Regions from separate parts of the Paenibacillus sp. 276b genome, predicted to be linked through region 2. Evidence: riboswitches for the same ligand, from Rfam matches in the RefSeq annotation. Region 2 holds a riboswitch; each other region holds the start of a gene.
What was found. Region 2 has a riboswitch for cyclic di-AMP ahead of BLV50_RS00560 (C40 family peptidase). Riboswitches for the same ligand answer to the same signal wherever they lie in the genome.
Positions count from the first base shown of each region.

Region 1: another riboswitch for cyclic di-AMP. It lies ahead of BLV50_RS32030 (C40 family peptidase); the one in region 2 lies ahead of BLV50_RS00560 (C40 family peptidase).
Region 3: another riboswitch for cyclic di-AMP. It lies ahead of BLV50_RS13365 (HAD family hydrolase); the one in region 2 lies ahead of BLV50_RS00560 (C40 family peptidase).

Region 1 covers NZ_FNRR01000015.1:26,795-34,982, reverse strand. The annotation lists gene motA (flagellar motor stator protein MotA) at 1-220, opposite strand, end outside; gene BLV50_RS32055 (hypothetical protein) at 455-748, shown strand; gene BLV50_RS32050 (4a-hydroxytetrahydrobiopterin dehydratase) at 1,002-1,298, shown strand; gene rbsK (ribokinase) at 1,328-2,329, shown strand; gene BLV50_RS32040 (c-type cytochrome) at 2,653-3,012, opposite strand; gene BLV50_RS32035 (GNAT family N-acetyltransferase) at 3,163-3,657, opposite strand; gene BLV50_RS32030 (C40 family peptidase) at 4,051-4,521, opposite strand; cyclic di-AMP (ydaO/yuaA leader) riboswitch at 4,525-4,662, opposite strand; gene BLV50_RS32025 (hypothetical protein) at 4,915-5,757, opposite strand; gene BLV50_RS32020 (M1 family metallopeptidase) at 5,768-7,759, opposite strand; gene BLV50_RS32015 (YwhD family protein) at 7,862-8,188, shown strand, end outside.
Region 2 covers NZ_FNRR01000001.1:107,755-115,942, reverse strand. The annotation lists gene BLV50_RS00575 (X2-like carbohydrate binding domain-containing protein) at 1-3,709, opposite strand, end outside; tRNA gene BLV50_RS00570 (tRNA-Leu) at 4,040-4,123, opposite strand; gene pelA (pectate lyase) at 4,241-5,200, opposite strand; cyclic di-AMP (ydaO/yuaA leader) riboswitch at 5,614-5,745, shown strand; gene BLV50_RS00560 (C40 family peptidase) at 5,751-6,215, shown strand; gene BLV50_RS00555 (carboxymuconolactone decarboxylase family protein) at 6,320-6,649, opposite strand; gene BLV50_RS00550 (hypothetical protein) at 6,767-6,985, opposite strand; gene BLV50_RS00545 (hypothetical protein) at 7,109-7,438, opposite strand; gene BLV50_RS00540 (xanthine phosphoribosyltransferase) at 7,537-8,118, opposite strand.
Region 3 covers NZ_FNRR01000002.1:570,311-578,498, reverse strand. The annotation lists gene BLV50_RS13400 (DUF6612 family protein) at 568-1,431, opposite strand; gene BLV50_RS13395 (thiol-disulfide oxidoreductase DCC family protein) at 1,531-1,953, opposite strand; gene BLV50_RS13390 (hypothetical protein) at 2,097-2,375, opposite strand; gene BLV50_RS13385 (zinc ribbon domain-containing protein) at 2,474-2,719, opposite strand; gene BLV50_RS13380 (organic hydroperoxide resistance protein) at 2,925-3,344, opposite strand; gene BLV50_RS13375 (Nramp family divalent metal transporter) at 3,791-5,086, shown strand; gene BLV50_RS13370 (HAD family hydrolase) at 5,227-5,919, opposite strand; gene BLV50_RS13365 (HAD family hydrolase) at 6,085-6,480, opposite strand; cyclic di-AMP (ydaO/yuaA leader) riboswitch at 6,601-6,776, opposite strand; gene BLV50_RS13360 (glutathione peroxidase) at 7,144-7,620, shown strand; partial or broken gene BLV50_RS33790 (hypothetical protein) at 7,599-7,664, opposite strand; tRNA gene BLV50_RS13355 (tRNA-Leu) at 7,773-7,855, opposite strand.

The DNA of each region.
Region 1 (8,188 bases), on a different contig from region 2:
TCAGTTGTTGCTTTTTGAACAGTACCCCGAATAGCTTGGGGATTTTTTTAACTTCAGACATGGGAAATGCCATGAAAATAGTTGCTGCCGTACCAACAAAAATAATAACGTAGGCTGCTGGGTTGTTAACCAGGTTGATAAGGGGCGCACCCTTCAGGAACATACCCACTACAAGTGAAACCAGCCCTAAAACTAGTCCGATAATCGTTGAAATTTCCATCATACACCTCATCCATGAGATAAAATTGAATCCTTTCAAGCGGCTTTATTCGGGCTTCCGGACGAACGTTACACCGCAATCCGTTTAATGTTAGGCATCCTTTAGGGTTGCAGAAACAGTTAAAACGGTCATGTATAGTATTTATCGACCAGATGGCCTTTTTTTTTAAGGGTTATTTTCAGGTATAATAAGATCAAATCTGCTCCTTAGGGGCTAAATAGGAGTGAAAAGCCAATGGGCGTAAAGCATGGACGAGATTATGAAGGAATATTGACAGATTTGACAGAGGCTATAGGCCGAATACCGGACCGCTATGTTTTCTTTGAAATGGATGAGGAAGAATGGTCGCGCCTTGGTGTAACAGAGCAACTCGAAGTGGATGAGGCATTGGCGGAAGATCTGTTCTATGCACTGGGTGAGGAGTCGGTCATTCCGGTAGGAAGTGGAGTGGTCATTCATGACAAGGATCAGCACCGAATTCATATCTTAATTGGGGAAGAAGAACTGACTTTTGTACCGCTCATTTAGTATGCTCCTATAAGATATTTTGCATGGAAAACCGAGTTGGAGAATCTCCCTAAAGCCTTATGGTTAGTGGATCTAGCGCCATTTGTACTATTGGAATTTGAGGCTTGTCCGTGGTAAGATGATAGTCATGAAACGGGCGAACCGCAGGGCGGTGGACCTATGCGTTTGGGTTGCTATGGGTAGCACCAAAGGTTTCGGTGGCAGCATGGACAGTTGTCTGTGATAAGCCATCATATGGGGAGGAAGATAACGTATGGTTTTTTCGCAAGAGGAAGTCGAAGCTCATCTGGGAAGGCTGGAAGGCTGGGAACTGGAAGAGGGACGATGGATTGTCCGCAAGTTCGTATTTTCCAACTACATGAAAGGGATTGCATTTGTGGACGAGGTCGCAGCGATTTCGGAAGCGTTCAATCATCACCCTTTCATTACGATTGACTATACAACAGTCACACTGCGTCTCACATCATGGGATGAAGGTGGCATCACATCTGTAGATATTAAAGAAGCAGAGCAATATAATGAGGCTTTTGAGAAAATGAGGTCGGAATAACCTGGATCGGTTATATCGCACTACCGGAAATGAGTGAAGCATACATGTCAGACGATAATCAGAACAAACCTCTTATTGCTGTCGTAGGCAGCCTTAATATGGATCTGGTGGTGAAGACAGACATCATTCCTGAGGAAGGCGAGACGGTGAGTGGGGAGGAACTGCACTATTTGGCCGGGGGCAAAGGCGCCAATCAGGCGGTTGCTGCTGCACGACTGGGTGGACAGACTACGATGATTGGTGCCGTAGGTTCGGATGGTTTTGGTGAACGCCTGTTGCACAGTCTAACGGAAAGCGGGGCGGATGCCTCGCTAGTTCGCATTCTGGATGATACCGTTACAGGTACGGCCTCTATCTGGCTCTCCAAAGGAGATAACCGGATTATTGTTATTCCTGGAGCGAATGGGCAGGTTATGCCTGCGATGCTGGAAGAGGCGGATACGGTAAAAAGCCTGACTGCAGCCGCAGCGGTGCTGCTGCAGCTGGAGATCCCGCTGCCTGCGGTCACCTGCGCCGCCCAACTGGCGGCTGAAGGCAGCGCATTGGTGGTGCTCAACCCGGCGCCTGCGGTGCCGGGTCTGCCCCAGGAGCTCCTGCGGTGCGTCGACGTCGTCACGCCGAACCGCAGCGAGCTCGCCGTGCTCACCGGCCGGGATGATCTCCGGCCGGAAGACGTGGATGCGGCGGTCGCAGAGCTCGCCGCATCCCTCGGGGCCGCTGTCGTCACGACGCTCGGCCCCGAGGGGGCTGTGTACGCGGCAGCGCCTAGCGGCCGCGTTCAGGCAGAGCGTGCCGGCGCGTGCCGTGCGCCCGGCTACGCCGTAAGCGCCGTCGACACGACCGGCGCTGGCGATTGCTTCAACGGCGCGCTGGCAGTAGCCCTCGCGCGCGGAGAGACGCTGGACGCGGCGGTAAGCTCCGCCATGGGCGCAGCCGCGTTATCGGTGACGAAGCTCGGCGCCCAGTCCGGGATGCCGTCCGCACGTGAAGTGCAGGCTTTCCTTGCCGAGCAGAAGGCAAAGACCCAGTAATATATGCATACTTTAGGTGAATCAGAGGCAGGCTGGAAGGATACGCTAATGCATCTATTTAGCCATAGCATGGTGGATGTTTTCATCGGAGCATCCCTGAAATGACCAAGAGGCTCTTACTTCCCAGTACGGGAGAGTAAGAGCCTCTTGTCTGTATGACCATTGATAAAACGAGTAACCCTGTATTACCAATAAGGGTTGACTACGTTGCGCGTCTAGCGCCAGCGTGGTTTAGAGCATGAGTAAAGAGCAGAGGATGATTGAAGCCATCACACTCTCTATACATGCCCCTGCCACAAACTGATCGCCTTGAACATCTTGGATTACTTCTTCTCCGCCAGCCACATCGCAATATTCGCGATTTCTTCATCCTTCAGCTTGTCTTTGAACGAAGGCATACCGCCGCTTTTACCTTTGACGATGGTCGTATAAATCTTCTCCACATCGTCCTGGCTGCCAATCTTCTGCAGACTAGGGCCCATGCCCCCTTGAAGCTGATCACCGTGGCAGGTAATACAGTTTGCTTTGACCAGTGCCTCAGCCTGTCCTGCATCCATTGTAACTTGCGGCATCGTCGGTTTCGCTTCTTCTGCAACTTCCTCTTTCCCTGGAAGCGTAAACATTAGTACAATAGCTAAAGCGCACGCTGCAAAAAATACCCCGCTCATGATCCATTTGTGCATCCCTTATGTCCCCTCCAGAATGAAAGATCATCTAACTTGAAACTATCCATATCATTATAACGGAACCTGTAGTGACATCATAGCATTTTGTGGTAATTTTTTGAACTAATCACATAACCGGGGACTTTTTGGGGTGATTTTAAGCCCTAGTTATTCGCGAGGACCTTCATAGACCATACAGTAAAAAGGTTTCAAACCACTCGGTGTCTGTCGTTCGTATGTATCCTGCGTAACAAATCCGGCTTTGAGATAGACACGAATAGCCCGGTCATTCCAGGTCAGAACTTCCAGATCAATTTCGTTTGTAGGGTTCCGGCGAATGGCTTCCTGCACAATGGCCGAGACAAAAGCCGTTCCTTGACCATGACCACATCGATCGGGGTGCATGCCAAGTCCGATGCGGGTTACACCTTCAAGCGGGAAGTATTGAGCAAAACCGCAAATCTGCTGATCCTCTCCCAGCACCACCGCATATTGTTCTTTCCGTAGCTGGGGATCGCCGAATTCCACTTCAAGTGCTTTCATCTGCTCCCAGGGCAGCCAGCTATAAATATTATAAGGCGGGTCATACTGCCAATCGCAGATTAGTTCCGCGTGTTCTTCTTGCATGGGCACAACGTGAAACGTCACAGGGGCTTCATCCATACAACTGCACGCTCCTCTCATTGTGAACAAGCTATAATGATTTTGATTTGTCCATATACATATGTCATTCCATATCTAAGCTTGTTTCCACTCTACAAAAGAGGCGTTCATTTGGCAAGTCCTCGTTTTTCAAAAAAAGTGAAACAAAAGTTCCGGTAATTTCGTTTATATTATAGTGGGATGGGTAAAAACATTATAAGAGCACGGACGAAGCAATGAAAATTAACTTTAAAAAAAGTTAAAGTTAGGTTTGGTAGCTATCCCGAACGCATTAAAGGAAACGAAGCACAAAAAAACCGCCGGATACATTCCTGCGGAGAATGTACCAGACGGTTCTATTATGCTTCGTTACAGTAGTGTTATTGTTACAGCATGACGTTGCTCAGCTTGTCCCTAGTCGATGGCCAATGTCTCATATGCGTCCGTGCTCATAATGCGTTTAGCGCCAACATAGCGGTTAGCCCAGTAGCTTTCGCTTAATGCGCTGATTGTAACTCCTTTGGAAGAAGAGGAGTGTGCAAACTTTCCATCCCCTACAAAGATCCCTACGTGCGAGACCCCTTTGCCCGTTGTATTGAAGAATACCAGATCACCTGGTCTCATTTCCATCCGGGATACCGAATCACCCATGTCGAATTGTGAACTCGATTGGCGAGCCAGATCAATGCCCAGCTTGTCGAATACATAACTTGTGAATCCAGAGCAGTCAAAGCCGTTAAGCGTTGTTCCTCCGCTTTTGTATGTAGTCCCCATTGCTGAATCAATAACTTGGTCCATTTTCGAATCTGCGAATGCGCTGCCTGCTCCAAGCGATAATGCGAATGTGAGGCTGAGTACAGCTGCGGTTAATTTCTTCTTAAACAAGAGATATACCCCTTCCAATGCCTGCGAGGTTAGCTTAAGGATTCGGTTGAAGGTCCCCTATGATCCCTCTGTTGCAAGATCAATTCACCCATAACTGGTTCCCCCGCTTCCCAGGTGCTAGGAATTTGGCTATGCTAGTTATGCACCTGCGAAATCAAGAAATGACGATTAAATTTTAAGTAGTTACAAATATGAAGGTAAAGATTACAAAGTTGTTACTAAAAACTCACTGCGATTATTGTAACAGAGGTATATCACTTTGGCAACGTTTAACAACAAAATTAACAAAAAAAACCTCGACCTTTGACGGGGAAAGGTCGAGGTTTGCTTGTTTAACGGCATTTGAAGAATACAACTTTACATAGAGATGGTAACCGTTTTTAACCGTTTAATTTAATCTTTGACCGAGTTGGACTGCCATAGGCGGAAATGGGCACATATTTTCCACAGACTCAGCAAGCACCGGGCAAGTGGATACGTTTGTTGTAGTATAAGACCAGTTAAGCCGGTTAGTAACCATGAAGCTGAAGTAAAGGCACCAAAGACCAACAGATGAAGGCCGCCCAGCAGGACAGCAATGCCGATTAGAGTGATGACTTGGCGTAGTGCAATCCATATAGCTTGAAACGTACCACGTGCTCCGCCTTCCCCATCGGGAGCTGAGATACCAAACTGCATGTACAGTAGGACATGATGGATAACCCACCCGTATACAATCCAACCAGCAACATAGGGAATACCAGGCAAGAGCAGATGGAGGGAATGAAAACCTTCCATAAAGATGGAATAGAGCTTTGGCGCGAGCCAATAAGCGGGTAGCAGCAGTAATATAGTCCGAATGGTGTGGAGCAACAGCATCGGTTTCCATAAATTTTTGATACCGCGAATGAATGGAATGCGCTCTTCCGAATGGTTATAATGCTGGAGCGAGTAGAGCAGCCCTGCCTGAATGAGTGGGCTAATCAGAATCCGTATCAGCAGCATAGCCCCTAAAATCCATAAATAGCGGTGAACCTCCGGATTCGTTGTCAGACCGAGTTGGCTCTCCATTTTAAATAAAATCGTACTGAGTTCCCCTGTATCAGGGTCAGGATAACGCAGGAGCAGCGGAACCACAGCTGACTGCACCATCCGATAAAGAAAGTATCCCCATACTAATTGATAGAGAAATAAGAGTGCCGCAATGAACATATGCTGACGGACGAGAAACCAGCCTTCACGTATTTTCGCTTTCACTGTATCCACCTCACCATGACAGACTTCCGAATATGGCTTCTATAATTTTGGTTGCGCTCATGCTCCAGCGGGATTTAGTTGGCTCATCCAGTCCGGCTTTCAGAAAATTGTTCATATGATGGTTCTCCAGCACAATCGTGTATAGCGGATCAGTCATAGCCCAGGAAACAGGGGAAGTATAGGTCAGTTTGTAGGTAATGCGCTCCTCGCTACCATCCCATTCTTTCGTCATGGTTTTCCCATCTTCGAACATAATTCGAACAGGAACCTTCTTATATTCACTCCCTTTTTTCTGCAATGTAACCGATGACTCGTACAACGTTTGGCCGTCTTTCAGGATAGGATTGATTGCGATCTTTTCCACTGCAAAGTCAGCCATGCCATCGCCGTATACATACTGATTAAAATAATCGGTCCAGGATGTACGCGTCACTTGTTCCACGACCTTTTGAAAATCAGACGAAGTAGGGTGTTTGAAGCGGTATTTATTCACATAGGTCGAGAGAATACGCTCCATCGTTTTAGCACCAACCTGTTGTTCTATTCCAAGTAATACAAGCTTGCCTCGTGTGTATACGTTTGCTGCATATTGATTCTGGGAATCAAACTTCCAGGAGTCCTGTGTCAGTGAAGCTGGAGAAGTAATGAGACCAGCTTGTACGGGCAGATTCGGGATAAGTCCGTATTCCTGTTCCATTACTTTGTCTTCTGCATAGGAGGTGAATCCTTCGTCCAGCCAAGCCTCTTCAAATTCATTACTCGCGACCATGCCGTAAAAATACTGATGCCCAATCTCGTGCACAACCGTGCGTTCCAGATCGTAGCCAGGAGCAGAATCATCTGCACCGAAGGCGGTGACCAAGGTAGGGTATTCCATTCCCCCTGCGCCATTCCCTGATTTGGGCGGGACAACGATGGACAGTGTGGAATACGGATAAGGGCCAAACCACTTGCTATAATTGGATAGCGCTGCTTTGGCGGCGTAGAAATAACGTTCCTTCAGATTCTCATGAGCAGGGTCGAGATACAGCTTGATTCGAACGCCTGGCACATTGGGAGCAGAGAAGGGTTCTTCTGCATAAACAAAATCAGGAGAGGCTGACCAGGCAAAATCATGCACATCATCGGCATAGAACTGATATACTTTTTCGCCGTTCTTCACAACCGCTTGCTGGGTTGGGAATCCAGTAGCAGCTACTTTGTATGTTTCCGGTACCCGAATACGCACACTATAGATACCGAAATCGGCGTAAAACTCTGAATTACCGTGATACTGATGCAGATTCCAGCCTTCGGTCGTTTGACCTCGTGTGCCTACTGGCTCATATACGCTAAGTTTAGGGAACCACTGACCTGCCATAACGAAATTATCTGCTGTTCCCATGCGGGCAAAAATTTTCGGTAGCTTGACCTCAAATCGGGTGTGAAGCGTGATGCTTTCACCGCCTTTAACGGGTTTGGGCAGCCGTACCTTAATGAGGGTAGTATCTTTCATGTTTCCGTCATCCGGTTGCACATACTGCATCCGATGTAAGAGAGAAAGCCCATCCTCTGTTTTCATTTCTGTAATATGCATGGAACCGTAACCGTTAGTGGGCATGACATCACCTCGAAGTTTCCCTCCGGATTCTTTCATAAAAGTGGTGTCGGCAGAAGAGAAGGCATTGGGATACATGTGAAAATAAAGCTCGCTGACGGTTTTCTTACCTGGATGTGTCCAGGTGATCGTCTGAGTCCCTTGCAGTACATTCCCGTCTACCAGCTTCACATCCATGTGATATTCCACTACGCGGTTGCTGAACACTTCAGCGGTAGGTGTCTGTATACTTTCCGGAGATGTTTGGGTTTTGACGGGTGCCGTAGGCTTGCCCGATTCCGGGGCGAGCGCAGGCAAGTCAGATTGAATGGAGCGTGTGGAGCCCAGACCAAGCCATATCCCCCCGGCAACTAAACACAGGGCTATAATTGCGGTGAGCCAGCTCTTGGCGCGTCGTGGAATCATCGTTAAATACCTCCCGTTGACAAGCATCTACAGCATGTATATGTTTGCATTGGGGCGATTATTAGTTAAAATATTTGTATCAACCCTTGGAGGCTATAAAACATGGACCAAAACGAGCAGAACGGCAAAAAACAGATTGCCTTGAATATCGTTAGTGCAAAGAGCAAACACAAAGGTTTCGGTGCAGGCTCCATTGATCTGAATAACCTTTCCCCCGTTATTATTGATAACGGTGAAGCAAAGATTGATGTGGGCGCGATGCATGCGAAGAGCAAAGTGGAGCGCAATATCAAGTTCTCGACTAATCGTGAGGATGTGCCCAATGGACGCCAAGTATGGCTAGTATGGGTAGCTGTGGACCGTAACGAACAGGGGCAGTTCTATGGTGGAGCAACTGCGTGTGAGATGTGGATTGATACAGAAGCGCGT
Region 2 (8,188 bases):
TCAATAAAGCATTCGGGCGAAAAGTTCCATCTTTATAGCCTTTCAGAATGCCTGCGCTTTGCGCTTTCAAAATGGCTTCCTTGGCCCAGTGGCTGCTGATATCAGAAAATCCATCGCCTGAATTCTCGGAATCCGGACCGAGAAGGGCTACGAGAGTGGCCATCTCCGCACGAGTCAATGACTGATTTGGCTTAAACGTTCCATCCTTATAACCACTCATCAGCCCTATCTTGCTTACCTTAGCAATGGCGTCGGCTCCCCAATATTCAGATTTAACGTCACTGAATGCAATAGCAGATCCTGTGCCTTCTTTCTCAGATACCATTGCGAGTATGGTTGCCATTTCTGCACGGGTGAGTTTGTTATCCGGCTTGAACAACCCGCCCGGATAACCTTGAATATACTTTTTATACGGAATATCCTGACCACCCTCCGTTTCTGTTGTCTTGTCTGTAGTTCCGGATTCAGGAGCCGGCGCAGGCACAGAAGTGTCTGAAGGCTGGACGACTGGAGTCGATGGTCCACTTGGATTGGATGGACCACCTGGATTCGACGGATTCGTTGGTTCACCGTTTCCAGTAGGGACAGTAAATTTCAGTTGATCGGCCAGCATGAGCTCACCGGATTTCTTCACAGCTTTGAGTGTATGCTGGCCTTTTGCCAGTCCTGAAATGCTGTAAATCTCCTGCTGAATCTGCCGGCTTGGACTGTAGGCGTTCACGGTCTGCACCAGCTGTCCGTCTACATAAATGTCCACTTCGCCCTGTTCTGGTCCAGTCGGTGTAATCATACTTATTCCAGTGCCCTTGAAGGTGTATTCGAAAGAATCCCCGTCCACCACCGTGGAATGCACATCATTGAGATAATCACCGCCGAAGGCAAAGCTGAGGTTCAGCGTCCCCACTGACTGCGCAGCAAGATACGATTTTTTCAGTGTAACTCGGTTCCCTGCAACTGTATAATCGGACCCCGGAACCAGATCAAGTGATCCGTTAGTAATACCACTGAAGCTTTCCACCTGTTGCAGCAGCGTCACATCAATGTCTGTCTGAGCGGAAGCTGACTTGTCGAAATCCGCGGTTACCGGATTAATTAGATTCGGAAGCTCAACTTTGAGCATATCGAGCAGCATATACTCCCCCGATTTCTTCACTGCCTTGAGCGTGTGCTGCCCATCCGGCAGCCCCGATATGCTGTACAGGTTCTGCTGTGCCAGCCGACCGTTACGATGGGCGCTGACTGTTTCCTTGAATTGGTCGTCAACATAGATATCCATGTCTCCCTGTGACTGGTCAACCTCCGTAAATAACTGGATCCCCGTTCCCTTGAAGGTGTATTCAAAAGAATCATCGTTTTTTTCGGTATACTGCACATCGTCCTTATAGTCACCCAAACCTCTGCCAGTGCTTCGTGACCAGGAGCCGTTGTACTTGATTGCCGGATCGTCGTTATTGATCATTATAAATCGAATGCCCGTAGTATCGCTGATCCTTATTGCCAAAGACTGGGGATCACCCGCGCTAAAGATTACGTTTAGACTCGTTGTCCCTATAGGCAGCTGCGTGAGGTACTTCTTCCTGATAGTCAGCTTGTCATTGACCACCGTGTAGTCGTCATCACTGAGCAGCACCCCGTCATTTTCAACGCCGGTCAGCATATTGCCGTTCAAGGACAGCCTCACGGTGACATCCTTCTGTTGTTCCGTCTCCTTGTCAACGTTTGCAGAGGTCGGACTAATGGTGCTGTTCTGCCCTCCAGGAGGAATTTCCATGGTTACTCTAAGCGCATCCAGCAACATATACTGGCCCGAGCCCTTGACCACCTTCAAGGTATGTGGGCCGTTGTCCAAATCAAGCTTGCTGTACAAAACCTGCTGGACTTCCCTTTCTCCACTGGTATAGGCGTTTACAGTTTCAGGTGCTCCATTATCGAGGGTGACAATCATGTCTCCTTGGTCTTTATCCTTCTCCGTCAGCAGTTCAATGCCTGTGCCCGTGAAACTATACTCAAAATAATCGCCGTCTTTTTCAGTAAAATGCACATCGCCATTGTAATCACCGTAACTTCTGCCGGTATTGGAGTTCCATGAGCCCGTGTATTTAATACTGCTGTCATCATCATTAATGTAGACCTCATTGGTAACAGTGGCATCTTCCACGGAGATTGAATTTGCAGCATTGTCAGCTTCAGCGTCCAAGGCACCCCCTTGACTGCTATTCGCTGGACCAGTGCCAGAGGAATCCGTAATCGCTATGCTCAGATCCTGTCTCCCATCTGTCTGCTCCTTGCCCCCGTTGCGCTGCCAATCCCCGCTATAGAGCATGCCTGTATCATCGTCATTGACGGCTGATGTGCCGTTCAGTGCGGTTACTTTAAGCATCCGGGAAGCATGGGGTTCTAGCACGCCGCCACTGAATTCATGATTAAAATTCCCCAGCTCGGAATGGCTCCAGAGATCACGGACAGAAGCCGGACCGTTGAGGCCAAGATCGCTCCATTTGACTTTAACCTCCGCACTCTGGTCGCCCAAATTGAACAAGGCTACACTGTAAGTACCATCTCCGTTATTGGCATACCAAACCTGCTGCTTGGTCTCCATGGAAACCGGATGGCCTGGACGTCCGGCCTGATTGACGGCAATGACTTCGTCATTCGTAAGCAATTCCAATCCATAGCTGTCCAGCCTTGTTAAATCATCACCTGTATAAAGCGGTGCTGAAGAGATAGACCAGAAGGTCGTGGCCGTTTGCCGCTCAACCTTGGTCAGACCATCCATCGAGCCATTCCCGACATTCAGTGAATCGAAGTCGTTCCAGCCTCCGGGACCTGCATCCCGCCACCAGAGGGCAGCGATGGGGAACAAGCGGGAAATACTCGACCATTCGGTCAATCCCTTACTGCTGTCGTAAGCTTCAACGTCCCAGTCGATCCTCCAGCCGTTTGCATACTTTTTCCAGAAGTCCACGTAATTGTGATCAAGCGCCCAGGAAAGCTCAAACCAGATGTTATTTCTGTCCAGGGCTTTGGACCATGCCTCCACATCACCACGTGCATCCCGGCTCAGATTATTGATTCCCGATCCTGGCGTCACACTGTCGAATTTGACAAAGTTGATACCCCACTCGCCAAGAAGATCCGCGATGGAGTCAATATACTTCTGTGAGCAAGGGTTCGAAAAATCAATTTTGTACGTGTACGAATCCCAAGCATCCATAACAACGAGCGGTTTTACTGCAATATCTTGCATACGACATGCCCCGCCCGACCCATAAACCTCAAGATTTTTATCATAGGCGGTGATTGATAATCCCGGAATCAGATAGATTCCGATCTTCTGTCCGTTATTATGGACGTAATCAATGACCTCCTGAAATCCATTTGGATAAAGAACAGTACTCGGAATAGGACGGCCGTATTCATCTTCGTCACCGTTCCAGCCAGCATCAATATTAATGTATTCATATCCATGGGCTTGCAGCTTCTCACGCATGGCGTCCGATTGCTTCTTAATACTCTCGGCCGATGTCCAGTTACCCGGCCCGTCATATACCTGCATGCTGTAACTGCTCCAACCCATATACGGCTTTTGGGCCAGACTCTTATCTGCTGCTTGTGCCACATTACCTGTCGTTCCCATAATCCCGAACTGCACCGCCGCAATCATAAATACCATGAAACACATTGCCATCCTTTTTCCGATTCGTTTCAAATTATCCCTACCCCCTCTGAATTTGGTCATTCAAATTCCTGTTGATAGCGCTTCCACACGAGAAGAGAATAGTGGATGAGGCATTCCCAAGATAGGTACAATTCGGTATTTTACGTACAATTAACCTGAAATATAGGGGCAAACCGTCGCAGAACAAACATATTTCCATTAATGGATAAATAAACAAATGGAAACTTCATCTTTGCTCAAGCCGAGGGAATGGGTTGAAAAGAATCAGGAAAAGCAAAGATCAAAATCTGTAAACAAATAAAAAAGGTTCCGAGAGTGGCAGCAATGCCATTCTAGGAACCTTTTTCGTGTTACATATGATGCGGTCGAGAGGACTCGAACCTCCACGGGGGTTAGCCCACACGGACCTGAACCGTGCGCGTCTGCCAATTCCGCCACGACCGCGTATGTCTTATCTCCGAGAAATTATATCGCGGCGACAAGAGATAATATATCATGTGCAGGTAATTAGTGTCAACAAAAAAATATAATTTCGGTTTCAATGATAAAGCTTTTTATAAATTATATCTTTGAAGGCCAGTTGCCATACCAGGCATACCCACCTCTTCTTTCCTTATCGATATCGCTGAGTTTGTATTTCAAAACCCCATCACGTCCTACGAAGATCGGTTTATCCGTTCCAATTTCGTAAAAACGTGCCCATATTGGCGCTGCACCTGAATCAGCTACGAGTTTGCTATCTCCGTTTTCTCTGACATACTTGTATCCTGTAATTTTCACGTTGTTGAACCAGGCTTCTGCCGCTTGAATGGAAGCCTTAATTTTCGAGTTCGACGGTCTTGTTTTCAAAAACTTTACAATCGTACTGCTCTCTCCAGCACTTAGAGAAGGCACTTCATAAATCCTTGCTCCTGCAGGTTTTAGGGAGCTGGAATCATGCTGCTGTCCCCATGCAGTCAGTTTACCATTTGCTACAACCTGTGTATTGAGAATAGCATCTACACCTTTGGCAACTGATTTTTTACTGCGATCCGCAAGAGAGCTGTCGATGAATGAGAAATCACCTTTACGTGCACCTACTTCATCCAGCATGTACATGACATTAATCATGGCATCGTCGTTGAAGGTAATGTGTTTGTGATAGCCTGAGCTCTGGTATACTTGTGGCCATCCTCCATTGGAGTACTGCATATTTAACAAAAAGTTGATTCCTTTGATGGCAGCAGCCGAATATCGCGGATCATTTGTCTTTTTAAATTCCTTGGCTAATCTTCTAATTTCTGAGTATGTAGCTTTATTATCAATCGTAGATTTGGCCCACTCACCACTTGTTTCTTTGTAATCCTTCTTCCATCCCCCGTCAGGACGTTGATTCTTCAAAATATCTGAGATACTTGCTGTCGTTCCAGATGCGTCTGCAGCAGATACCTTAGCAGCAGGCTGAAATACCATTCCGACAACAGAGAAAATCATTGTACATGCCATTACCAAAGATGCAAACCTTGCTTGTGCCTTCAACATCGTTTAGAACACTCCCCAATTCATTTTCTGCAAACTGTTTTCCTTGAGCGTCTCCCCTCCTTATATTTGTTTTTAAACTCAAACTATTTCTTTTCATCCAATAAGTGGATTATACAAAAAGAATTCTATGCAAAACAATGAATTTTGTCAATAATTGCAACAATATGTAACAAATTCTTTGTCTTAACCTTTAGGTATCGTCTAATCGAAATGTGGGAAAGCCAATAAATTATCCAATTTTTCTCCATTTGAAACAGTAGTTACTTTTTTGTCATCTATTAAAACCCAATATTCGAGTTATTTCTACATAAATAGCGATAATTCCGTTAACATTGAGATGATAAGAAGTGTTCAAAATCGGTTTGACATTTTCGCATTTATGCAATATAGTTTCAAAAGGTTACAAAAACTTAATTATTCATTTGCCGAGTTTCATGTTTGAAAACGGGGGAACCATTTTGGGTGAATTATTCTTATACATAGGAAATATAGGGAACCTTCTACCGAACCCTTAGCTAACTCCGTAGGCATCGAAGGGAGAACAAAAATTTTGAAAAAGCTTATCATCTCCATTTTTGGAGCAGCAGTTTTATTTACATCCGGTGCAGCAAGCACAGAGGCAAGCAGTATCAACAGCGTCGTTAACAACATGACAGGCATACCTTACAAATGGGGCGGCACAACAATGGCCGGATTTGATTGCTCTGGATTTATGAGATATATTTTCAACAAATATAGCATTGAATTACCACGCACTTCCCAGCAACAAGCTAAGGCCGGAACTCCGGTATCCAAAGCTAATCTGCGTACTGGTGACATGGTATTCTTTAATACGATGGGCAATGGCATTTCACATACAGGTGTATATATCGGGGGCGGACAGTTCGCTCATGCTTCAAGCAGCAAGGGTGTCAGCATCACACAATTATCCAATCCTTACTTCAATGATCGTTACGTAACAGCACGCCGGGTAACAGGACAATTTATGTATAACAAAATGCTGGGCAAAATATAAGTTTGATTTGATATAGCGCAAAGAGGAGGCTCCGGGTGAATCCGGGACCTCCTCTTTGTTTGGGGCTTTTGTTTACAAATTCGGTGTGCTGTAGACTTCTATACTTAATGTAAAGCCTTCTGTACTCTCATTGCACCCTGAGACAGCGCATGGCCTCCACCTACCGCTCCAGCCACAGCAACCGTCTCCATAATCTCCTGATCGGTCGCTCCTTTGGCACGTGCCTCTTCCACATGGTAAAACGTACATACCTCATTGTTCGCAAACAGTCCAATACCCAGCGCAATCAGCTGTTTGGTCTTGGCATCAATCGCCCCTGCCTGAAAGCATTCTCCAGTGAACTCATGATAAGACTTCACCACTGCTGGTAGCACATCGCTTAATTCACCAATCTGATCTTTATAGGCATGAACCTTATCATTCATCAGTGTCATGGTTACCGCACATCCTCTCGGCTGATATGTTACAAGCTCTCACTGTACCTATCTTCTCTCCCGAGAGGTGTAATTATGCCAAAACATCCATGGTAAATGAACCTAAATAGGCATGTCCTATTCTTCGAGCAGGCTCTCGCGTGGTTCGCTGAACAATTGATATCGGTAATTCCGATCAAGCTTGACCACACGCCGATTCTGACGGCGAATGAGTACCTGCTCCCCGTCCCAAGCCACTACAATACCTGTCACATCATTGGACTGAATCTCGTCCCGTACTACCCTTACTTTTTCACCCGATAAACGCAGTGCATCCAATTGTGCATCACTGATCATATTTATGGCGCCTACTTTCCCAAAAAAATTATTTACAAAAAGAGACCTAAATGAAAAGTCATTTAGGTCTCACGTGACTGTATTGGACTGTCATGTCATTCGAAAGTATGTCCCGACTGAAAGTTACCGCTGCGCGTGCTCTTTGCTGTCGTTCTTCTCAAACCAAAAATCAAGCACTTTGGCGGACATCACACGTTCTTCAAGGTACTCCACTTGATGCGGTGTAAATTGTTCTTTCCAAGAGAAGGACAACTCTTCGCACAAGCCTACAATCGTCAGCAATTCTGACCAGGCAACGTAGCGTTTGTACCAGAAAAATTGAGGATGTTCAATCATATAGGGATAAAGGTCATCGAATTCCGTATGTTTACAATCCAGGGCACGCTCAAAATGTACTTTCGATTCCGCCAGCTTATCAATAAAAAATTGTTCTGTTGCCGGTTGGTTACCCATGGTGTTGCCTCCTCTCCCTAACATAACCCCATTATAAATGAAATCAGCGGTCATGCAAAGGCATTGTTATAAAAATAGGCACTTTTTCCTTTAAAAAGTCACAATTCGTTATCGTCAAATTGCACGGTGCCATCGTTCAGTGAACGAATGCGCACCAACGCTTCAACCGGGATACCCTGCTCACGAATAGTGCGCGCTCCGGCCTGAAAACATTTTTCGACCACGACACCGAATCCAACCAGTTCCGCACCCGAACGTTCGATAATTTTGATGACACCACGAGCGGCATCACCATTCGCAATGATATCGTCAATAAACAAAATACGGTCATTCTCATGAATATATTCACGCGACACCATAATATCCGTTACGATTCCTTTGGTAAAAGAAGGTACTCTTTCACAGTAGGCGTCGGGGTCAGCCAAAAGTGTTTTTTTGCGACGGGCAAATACCAGCGGAACACCCAGTTCATGTGCGGCAGCAAAGGCGACCGGAATCCCGGAAGACTCCACTGTAATGACCCGAGTTACACCACTTTCACGAAAACGAGCGGCAAATTCACGTCCCATTTCCATCGTCAATGCAGGATCAATCTGGTGATTCAGCAGACCATCCAGCTTCAGCACCTGATCTGACATGACTACACCTTCTTGTAAAATTCGTTGTTTCAATACTTCCATAATTTGACCTCCCAAGCCTATCCTATGACGTAAAAGTATCATAGATCCGGCTATCAGTTCAAGCGAAATT
Region 3 (8,188 bases), on a different contig from region 2:
GGGGAAGACGGTTCTCGAACGCCGATACTTCCAGGATGAGGATACAGCCAGGATAATCAGTCTTAACGTCGTCTACAACCGAACCCTGTATGACCAAGGGAGAGAGCTTCTGTCAGTCATATTTGAGGAAATCCTCTGACCTATCTGGTTGCTATGATGCTTAAACGCTCCGTCAGGGACCTCAGTCATTCCCAGTCCTCATCTTCGAGACAACGAATTTGGCAGCCTGTGCGCTACGCAGAAGGCTTAGAAGAGCTGCGGAAGTAAGAGATGCAACTTCGCCGCTCGATCAATCATGTGCCAAAGCGAAATTATGCCTAAAATACGCAATCTGTAGTCTATAGGCTTATCACTACCCATATGGAAGCCGCTACTGCTCACCCGTTTGTTAATACTATAACCACAATGCATACAAAAAAAGAAAAACACCCCTGATTGAATTCAGCGAACCTGTCGGTTCACACAAATTCATATCAGAAGTGCCTTCTCCAGAATATCCACATCATAGCAGCTTTACCAGGCTAACTTCTCATCAGAGAGAATCATACCTGCTTATCCGAACGCTTTTTATTTAGCACTATCCAATGCTTCTTGCGGGATCTTGATCTCTTTCACGCCATTATGGTTAGAGAACGTACTGGTCATCTTCATGTCCATCGAGATTTTCTGTCCTTCCTGCTCCATATTCATAACCATGTTGACATCCGTACTTGCAGGCAGGTAGGTTTCTTTGTTGATCATATATTTCATTTTCATGCTGGTAATATTCATTTGATCAAGCATCGCTTGAGTTTGGGCATCCGATCCATTTTGCTCCATAACCGCTTTGGCCAGTTCCTTCACGTTATCACCGGATACGTCAGCGTTAATGACGTAGTTGTCGCCTTCTTCCGTAATTTTGGTGTCTTCGGCAATCTTTTTGAATTGCTCCAGCTCACCTTCCGGATTCATGCTTGCCTGCATCTGCTCAATCAGTGGTTTCGTTTGCTCGTCAGGAATTTTGACCCACTGGTTCCCCACCTGCGAATAAATCTTATCCGAAGTGATGTACTGCTTCACATTCTGCGCTTCCTGTCCGGACATTTCCATTTTCATCTCCTGATAGATCATCATCGGATCTTTGATGATATCCATCTTCAGTGATGTTTTCACCTGTTGATCCTGGGACTGCTCACCAGCCACCAGTTTCAAATTTTGATCGATATTGGCTTCCGTAGTGAAGCTTTTCATATCTTTAGTAGCTGCATTCGTTTTCTCAATTAACTCGTCCAATGTAGGGATCTTTGTCTCCTGCTCCGCAGTTGTATTCCCCTCGTTAGACGTTTCGTTTCCAGCTGGCGGCGTTGCTGTACTGTTATCTGCATCGCTTCCGCAAGCTGTCATGCTTACCGCTAATAATGCCCCAATAATTAATGTAGTCCACTTCTTCAAGTTATTTGCCTCCCAAAATAGAGTTGATCCGTACTCATTACCCAATTATTTCCGTTATTAATCAATCGTCACCGATAAAATATGTCACACTTCAGCCTTTCAAAGGAATCGATCCTTAATTTCAGGTGTAGGCAGCATGCACGCTTCATCTTTACCGAACCAGCGATATCGGTTGCGAGCTACAGTGTTATATATGGCATTTCGAATAAATTTCGGTACAATAATCAACACGTACAATAATGGATAAGGGAATTTCAAACCTTTGGCCAGACGCAGCGCTGCGGTTGAACGTGTATAATATTTTCCATCCTCAATGAGTACAAAAGTATCCATGCTGTCCGTGGACAGATTGCCCTTCTCCAGCAATTTTTTCGCTACATCCGATTGGAGTGATGCAAAATGATATTTCCCCTCAGGGTCACGCTTGATAATCCACTTCGTTAATCCTTGGCAGAAATGACAGACTCCGTCCACAAGCACAATCGGGTGTCCCTGATGCTGATCCGTTTGATTTACTGTCATAATCGTGGCCTCCTCATGTGTGCTATTAGCATAACTTACCCGTTTTGAGTCATCTCGGTCGCTTTTTCACATTTTATTTAAGTAAAACGGAAAATAGAAAAAGAGCGCAGGCTCTATGCCCACGCTCGTATCTGTTTTGGCAATTACTCGGCAATTGCCTTTTCCATCCATTGGTCGTCGATCATCTGTTGGTGCAGGTCACCAGCCCACTGGTCCATGCATTTGCAAATGAAATCTTTGCGACATACCGGACAAGGTGTTTTCTGTAGACGGCTGATATTGGTCAGCTTCCATTCCGGGGAATGGGAGTAGAATACACGGCATTGTGTACCGTCTACCAATTTCATTTTAAATTCATACAATCCGTCTTCCTTGTTGCCACTAGCTAATTCTAAATTTGCAATACGCGGTCTATAAGACATGGATATCACCTGTTAATTCAAATTTGGTTCATGCATTGACACTTCTTAGTACTAAATCATATTAAAGAAATTTTAGTTCGATGTCAACTCACGCACATTTACCCACCAAATAGAATATCAAGAATGGTACCCACCTGACCCTGTTTTTTCCCTTTCAACACATCCGGATCGAATACTTCTACATATCCACAGGAAGAACAGGCGACGAAGAGATAATGATTGTGCTGAATATCAAACATTTTGCTAAGTCCTGCTCCTGACATGGATACTTCCTTAATATTGCAATCCGTACCCCTGCATTTGGTACATACAAATCGTCGTTCTATCATCTCTTCAATACTCATTGTCGTTCCCCCTTATTCGAATGTATGACTTCAAGCAAGAGTAGATTATGTAAAATAGTACGCTGTTCAACATGCAATCTCCTGCATCTCATCTGTATTATAAAATACAAAACCCTGCCGAAGGCCAGCAGGGTCTTGTACTCGAACATCAGGTATCCAAAGATACCCTGCTCTATATGTTCCCTTTACTCCTACGAGTCAGGTCTTAAACTACATTAAGTACCACATCAATATTGCCGCGTGTTGCTTTGGAGTAAGGACAGAAATCATGTGCCTTGCGTGCAAGATCCTCTGCTTGACTGTGATCCACGCCAGGCATGCTCACATCCAAACGTACAGACAGTTGGAAACCATCATCTGCCGGATCTTTGCCGATGGATACATTACTTGTGACCACCACATTCTCCAATTTCACGCCTGCTTTGCGTGCCACATTGGCAAGAGCACTTTCATAACATGCACCGTATCCCGCTGCAAAGAGCTGCTCAGGATTGGTTCCTTCACCACCGGAGCCTCCAAGTTCTTTTGGCATTTTCAGATCATGCTTGAGCACGCCATCCGAAGAAGCCACCGAACCTGTACGTCCACCTTTAACTGTCGCTGTTGCTGTATATAAAGCTTCCATTAAGAATCTCTCCTTCACCTTTAAGTTTTTTGTTGCCTACAATTCAATTTAAACTTCTGGCTCATTTTGAAACGTTGTTGCTCCTTATTCAGCTTTTACATCTTTATCTTTTTCATGCATTGGGGATGAACACAGGTAATTTATCCAGGGTTGGGTAATATACTAAGGCACAATTCACTCTCCGGTAATTTTTGTCCTCATACACAAAAGTTGCACTAGACAAAAATAATTGAAGGAGTACAATGTAAGTATCAACATAAACGTTTAGACATATGTGAAGTCGTTTAATTACGCTTTTAAGATTTTGGTTTCAATGTTCCAATTTAATCAAAGGAATGACACCGTTCCTCTTCATATAGAATATCAATACTTCAAAGTCGGGTGATTATATTATGAGTAAAAAAAATCCGTTCAACACTCCTTCAAATGAGCCATTGGCTGCGGGCATGGCCCCATCTCTCGGGGAAGCCCACAGCTCCATGAAGGTGCCTCAGAACGCTGCTTGGTGGAAAAAGTTCCTTGCTTTTGTTGGACCGGGTTACCTCGTTGCCGTTGGATATATGGATCCTGGGAACTGGGCAACGGATATTGCGGGTGGTTCACAATTCGGTTATACGTTATTGTCCGTTATTCTGATTTCGAACTTAATGGCAGTTGTGTTACAGTCTCTCGCTGGCAAGCTCGGGATTGTCACAGGACGGGATTTGGCGCAAGCCTGCCGCGAACGATTTAGCATGCCTGTTGTAATCGTGTTATGGATTTTGTGTGAGCTTGCGATTGCAGCCACCGACCTTGCCGAGGTTATTGGTTCAGCCATCGCGCTCAAGCTGCTGTTCAACATCCCCATGTTATACGGCGTCATTATTACCGCTGTCGATGTACTGGTCATTCTTTTGCTGCAAAATAAAGGCTTTCGCGCATTGGAATCCCTCGTAATTGTACTGATGGCTACCATCGCCCTCTGCTTCGGGATTGACCTGTTTCTCGCTAAACCAGATATGGGTGGCGTCATGCATGGTTTCGTACCGAATGTCGAGATTTTGCAAAATCCGGCTATGCTCTACATCGCCATCGGGATTATCGGTGCAACCGTCATGCCCCATAATCTGTATCTGCATTCTTCCATTGTGCAGACCCGTCAGATTGAACAGACGCCAAAAGGAAAAAAAGAAGCGATTCTGTATTCCACCATGGATTCAACCATCGCTTTAACGCTAGCTCTGTTCATTAATGCAGCCATCCTGATTGTGTCTGCTGCCGTGTTTCATAGTGCGGGTATGACCCAGGTGGCGGAAATTACAGATGCTTACCATCTGTTGACACCTCTGCTGGGAACCACCATCGCCAGCATCCTGTTCGGTGTAGCCCTGCTGGCTTCAGGCCAAAACTCAACACTCACCGGCACGTTGTCCGGACAGATTGTAATGGAAGGCTTCCTGAACATTCGTATTCCAGCGTGGCTTCGTCGACTGGTTACACGTCTGATCGCTATCATCCCGGCCGTCATCGTAACAGCCATTGCTGGAGAGCACGGAACAGAAGAACTGTTGATTCTTAGCCAGGTTGTGCTGTCTCTGCAGCTACCCTTTGCCGTCATTCCGCTGGTAATGTTTACGAGTGACAAAAAAAGCATGGGGGCTTTTGCCAACAAGCTGTGGCTCAAAATCATCTCCTGGATCATTGCCGGAGTTATCGTTGTCCTGAATGTGTATCTGATTATCCAGACCATTCTGTTGTTCTAGGTTAAACGGAATTACGCCGTATTTTGTCTAACTCAAAAAGGCTGATCAACTCAAGTAACGTACCCCTTGAGACGATCAGCCTTTTATATGTTAGAGCAGCAGCCTAATTATACCGAATAGATCATAAATACTGCTCTTATTTAGTTGTCTGAATTTTGAGTTACCATTAACAAAGGAAGAAGTTCCTCCAGTGATTCAATAGTCCAGTCTGGACGCTCTGCATCCGCAAGCTCCGGCTGGAATCTGCCATAACCCTGCAAAATCCGGATCGTGTGCATACCCAGCTTCTTAGCCGGAATAATATCATTATCAATCCTGTCGCCGATCATGACCGCTTCCTCAGGTTTGCATCCCGCCTGTTTCAACGCTACAGCATACAATTCAGGATCAGGCTTGGACACTCCTTCTTCAGCCGAACAGGCCAGCACATCCACATACTTGCGCAAGCCGTAGCTATCCAGCCGATTTTCCGTCCCCGGACTCTGATTGGCAATGATACCAATCTTATAGTGTTGCGACAACGTCTGGAGAACAGCGTCGGCTGACGCAAAGGGGCGCTCAAGCTCTTTGCGGAACTTCAGCTTCTCCTGTATCTGTTCCCGGTGCCCCTCATCGCTGATAAGGGTACGAATAGCCAATTTCATCGGCCATTGCTCGTAATTTCGGTAGGAGGCGGCAAATATATCTCGCACCGTCTGCATCTCCACCTGATAACCAAGCGCACAAGCTTCACGAACGAACTGACCGATAATATCATCTACCGGCTCCCATTCGTCCACGAGCGTATCCCCCACATCAAAGAACAACCATTGTATTCCACGTACATCCGGCACGCCTATTCCTCCTCGTTAGCCACAGGAAATCCATATCCCTATTTCCCAAACCATAAAAAAGAAGACCCACCATCATGCATGAGTCTCCTCAAGATTCCGTTTATTTATGATTTCAATTATAACAGGCAGCTGACACTGGATCAATCACAGGAATAGTACTAGCCACTAGCCATTCAGTAGAAACCCAACTTCCCCATTCAAGGAATATACAATACGGTCTGCTCCCATTCCCCGATAGATCCCTTTGGGGTGGCTTTGTTCCGTAATGACACACAGGGACTTGGATGTCCAGGAGCGGCAGATCTGCAAATATCGACAGGTCAGGTTTAGGCTATTTTCAAAAATAAAAACATTGCCGACACTACCTTGCGGCAAAAACCATTTCTGAGCAGCAGCTGTGTTCATGCGAATGACATGCTCCACACCGATTCTCCGGAGCCTGCGCTCTTCCCCTGCACTGTTGGTCAGAACGGCAAACGGCATTTTTTTGTACATCAGCAATTTGATAAATTTACGTCCTGCTTCATTTGGAGCAGTCACTAAGATCATCTCTTTATCCATCATTCGTTCCTCCCTTGGCGTGAAAAGACAACAAAAAAGAAGCGTGGGGGACCAAGGCCTCCCGGACGCTTCTTCAATAATCCATAGCAAAAAGACACTATGAACCAGCGTACGGCTTGTTGCCTCTCCCTTTAACGCTTACGAGGTTAGCTGACGGATTCGGGCGCGAGAGTCGCCCTATTTCCGGCTGTCACCGGAAAATTCACCCCATGGATGCCTACTGTCTTGGACAGTTCATCCTGTTGGTTCCCCCGTTTCCCACCCATGAATGAATGGAAACTCAGCGATTAAAACATCGTTCTTTTATAATCATTAATCAGAGCGATATTATCGTTTGTTTCGTTTTTCATGTAAAATTTAATTTAAATTGGAATTACGATATGAATCATACACCCGTGCCATATTGGTGTAAAGTCTGCGCAGATCACCGAATCGACGGATTTTTGCCATTTCACATCAATAATAGCGCTTACAACGTATCCATTCTCTACCCATCTCATCAAAGCTCTCTAATTCTCTCTTTAGCGAAATTCAGGTAGCAAATCAGTCACAGATCATACACGACAGCTTCAAATTGAGTTAAAAAAGCAATATTAATTTTGCATTATTTAATTGTAATCAATATAATAGAAGAAAGAAGAATATGAAATGGAGGCGATTTTCATGTCAGTCTACGACTACAAAGTAAACACCCTTCGCGGTCAGGAAGTTGAAATGTCCAACTATCGTGACAAAGTACTGCTTATCGTGAATACAGCAAGCCAATGCGGCCTCACACCTCAATTCAAAGGTCTGCAAGAGCTTCAGGATAAGTTTAAAGACTCCCCATTCGAAGTTCTTGGTTTTCCAAGCAACCAGTTTGCACAGGAAAAAGGCTCTTCTGATGATATTGCCGAGTTCTGCCAGATGAACTATCGTGTTAGCTTCCCGATGTTTGAGAAGATCGATGTGAATGGTTCAAGCGCTCACCCTCTATTCCAGCACCTTACCAAAGAAGCACCAGGCGTACTCGGCTCCAAAGCCATCAAATGGAACTTCACCAAATTCCTTGTGGATCAGAACGGACGTGTTCTGAAACGGTATGCTCCCAAAACAACACCTGATAAAATTGAAGCGGACATCAAAGAATTGCTTAAATAACAAGTAAAGGCCATCCGACCCCAGCAGACAGAATGAGCATGCATTCAGGGGAAACGGGTGACCTTTTTTTGTCTGGCCCATCTGTACTGTAAATAAAACAAAAAAAGAAGAAGCTTCCCATACGGGAAGCTTCTTCTTTATCGTTCTTATCATGCGGTCGAGAGGACTCGAACCTCCACGGGTATACACCCACTACCCCCTCAAGATAGCGTGTCTGCCATTCCACCACGACCGCATGTCGTAAATAATCGGCAACAAAATTGATTATACCCGGTTCATGTTTAAAAGTAAAGCATTTTTCTTAATATCATTTTAACTGCGCTTTTCCTTCCATAAATCGTATAATCTCGTCATTTTCTCCTACGAAGTGCATATGATTAAATTTAATCCCGTTTGTATACCCGATTAGGCCGATCACTCTACTTTATTTGTATTACCATCCTTCATATCCCTTAGTATAAAGTAACTCATAAAGTTATATAAAATAACACTAATTAGATTTAATATTCAAAAAACAAAGAAACTATTGACAAAAAGCGGATATTTATGTGAATATATATATCATATA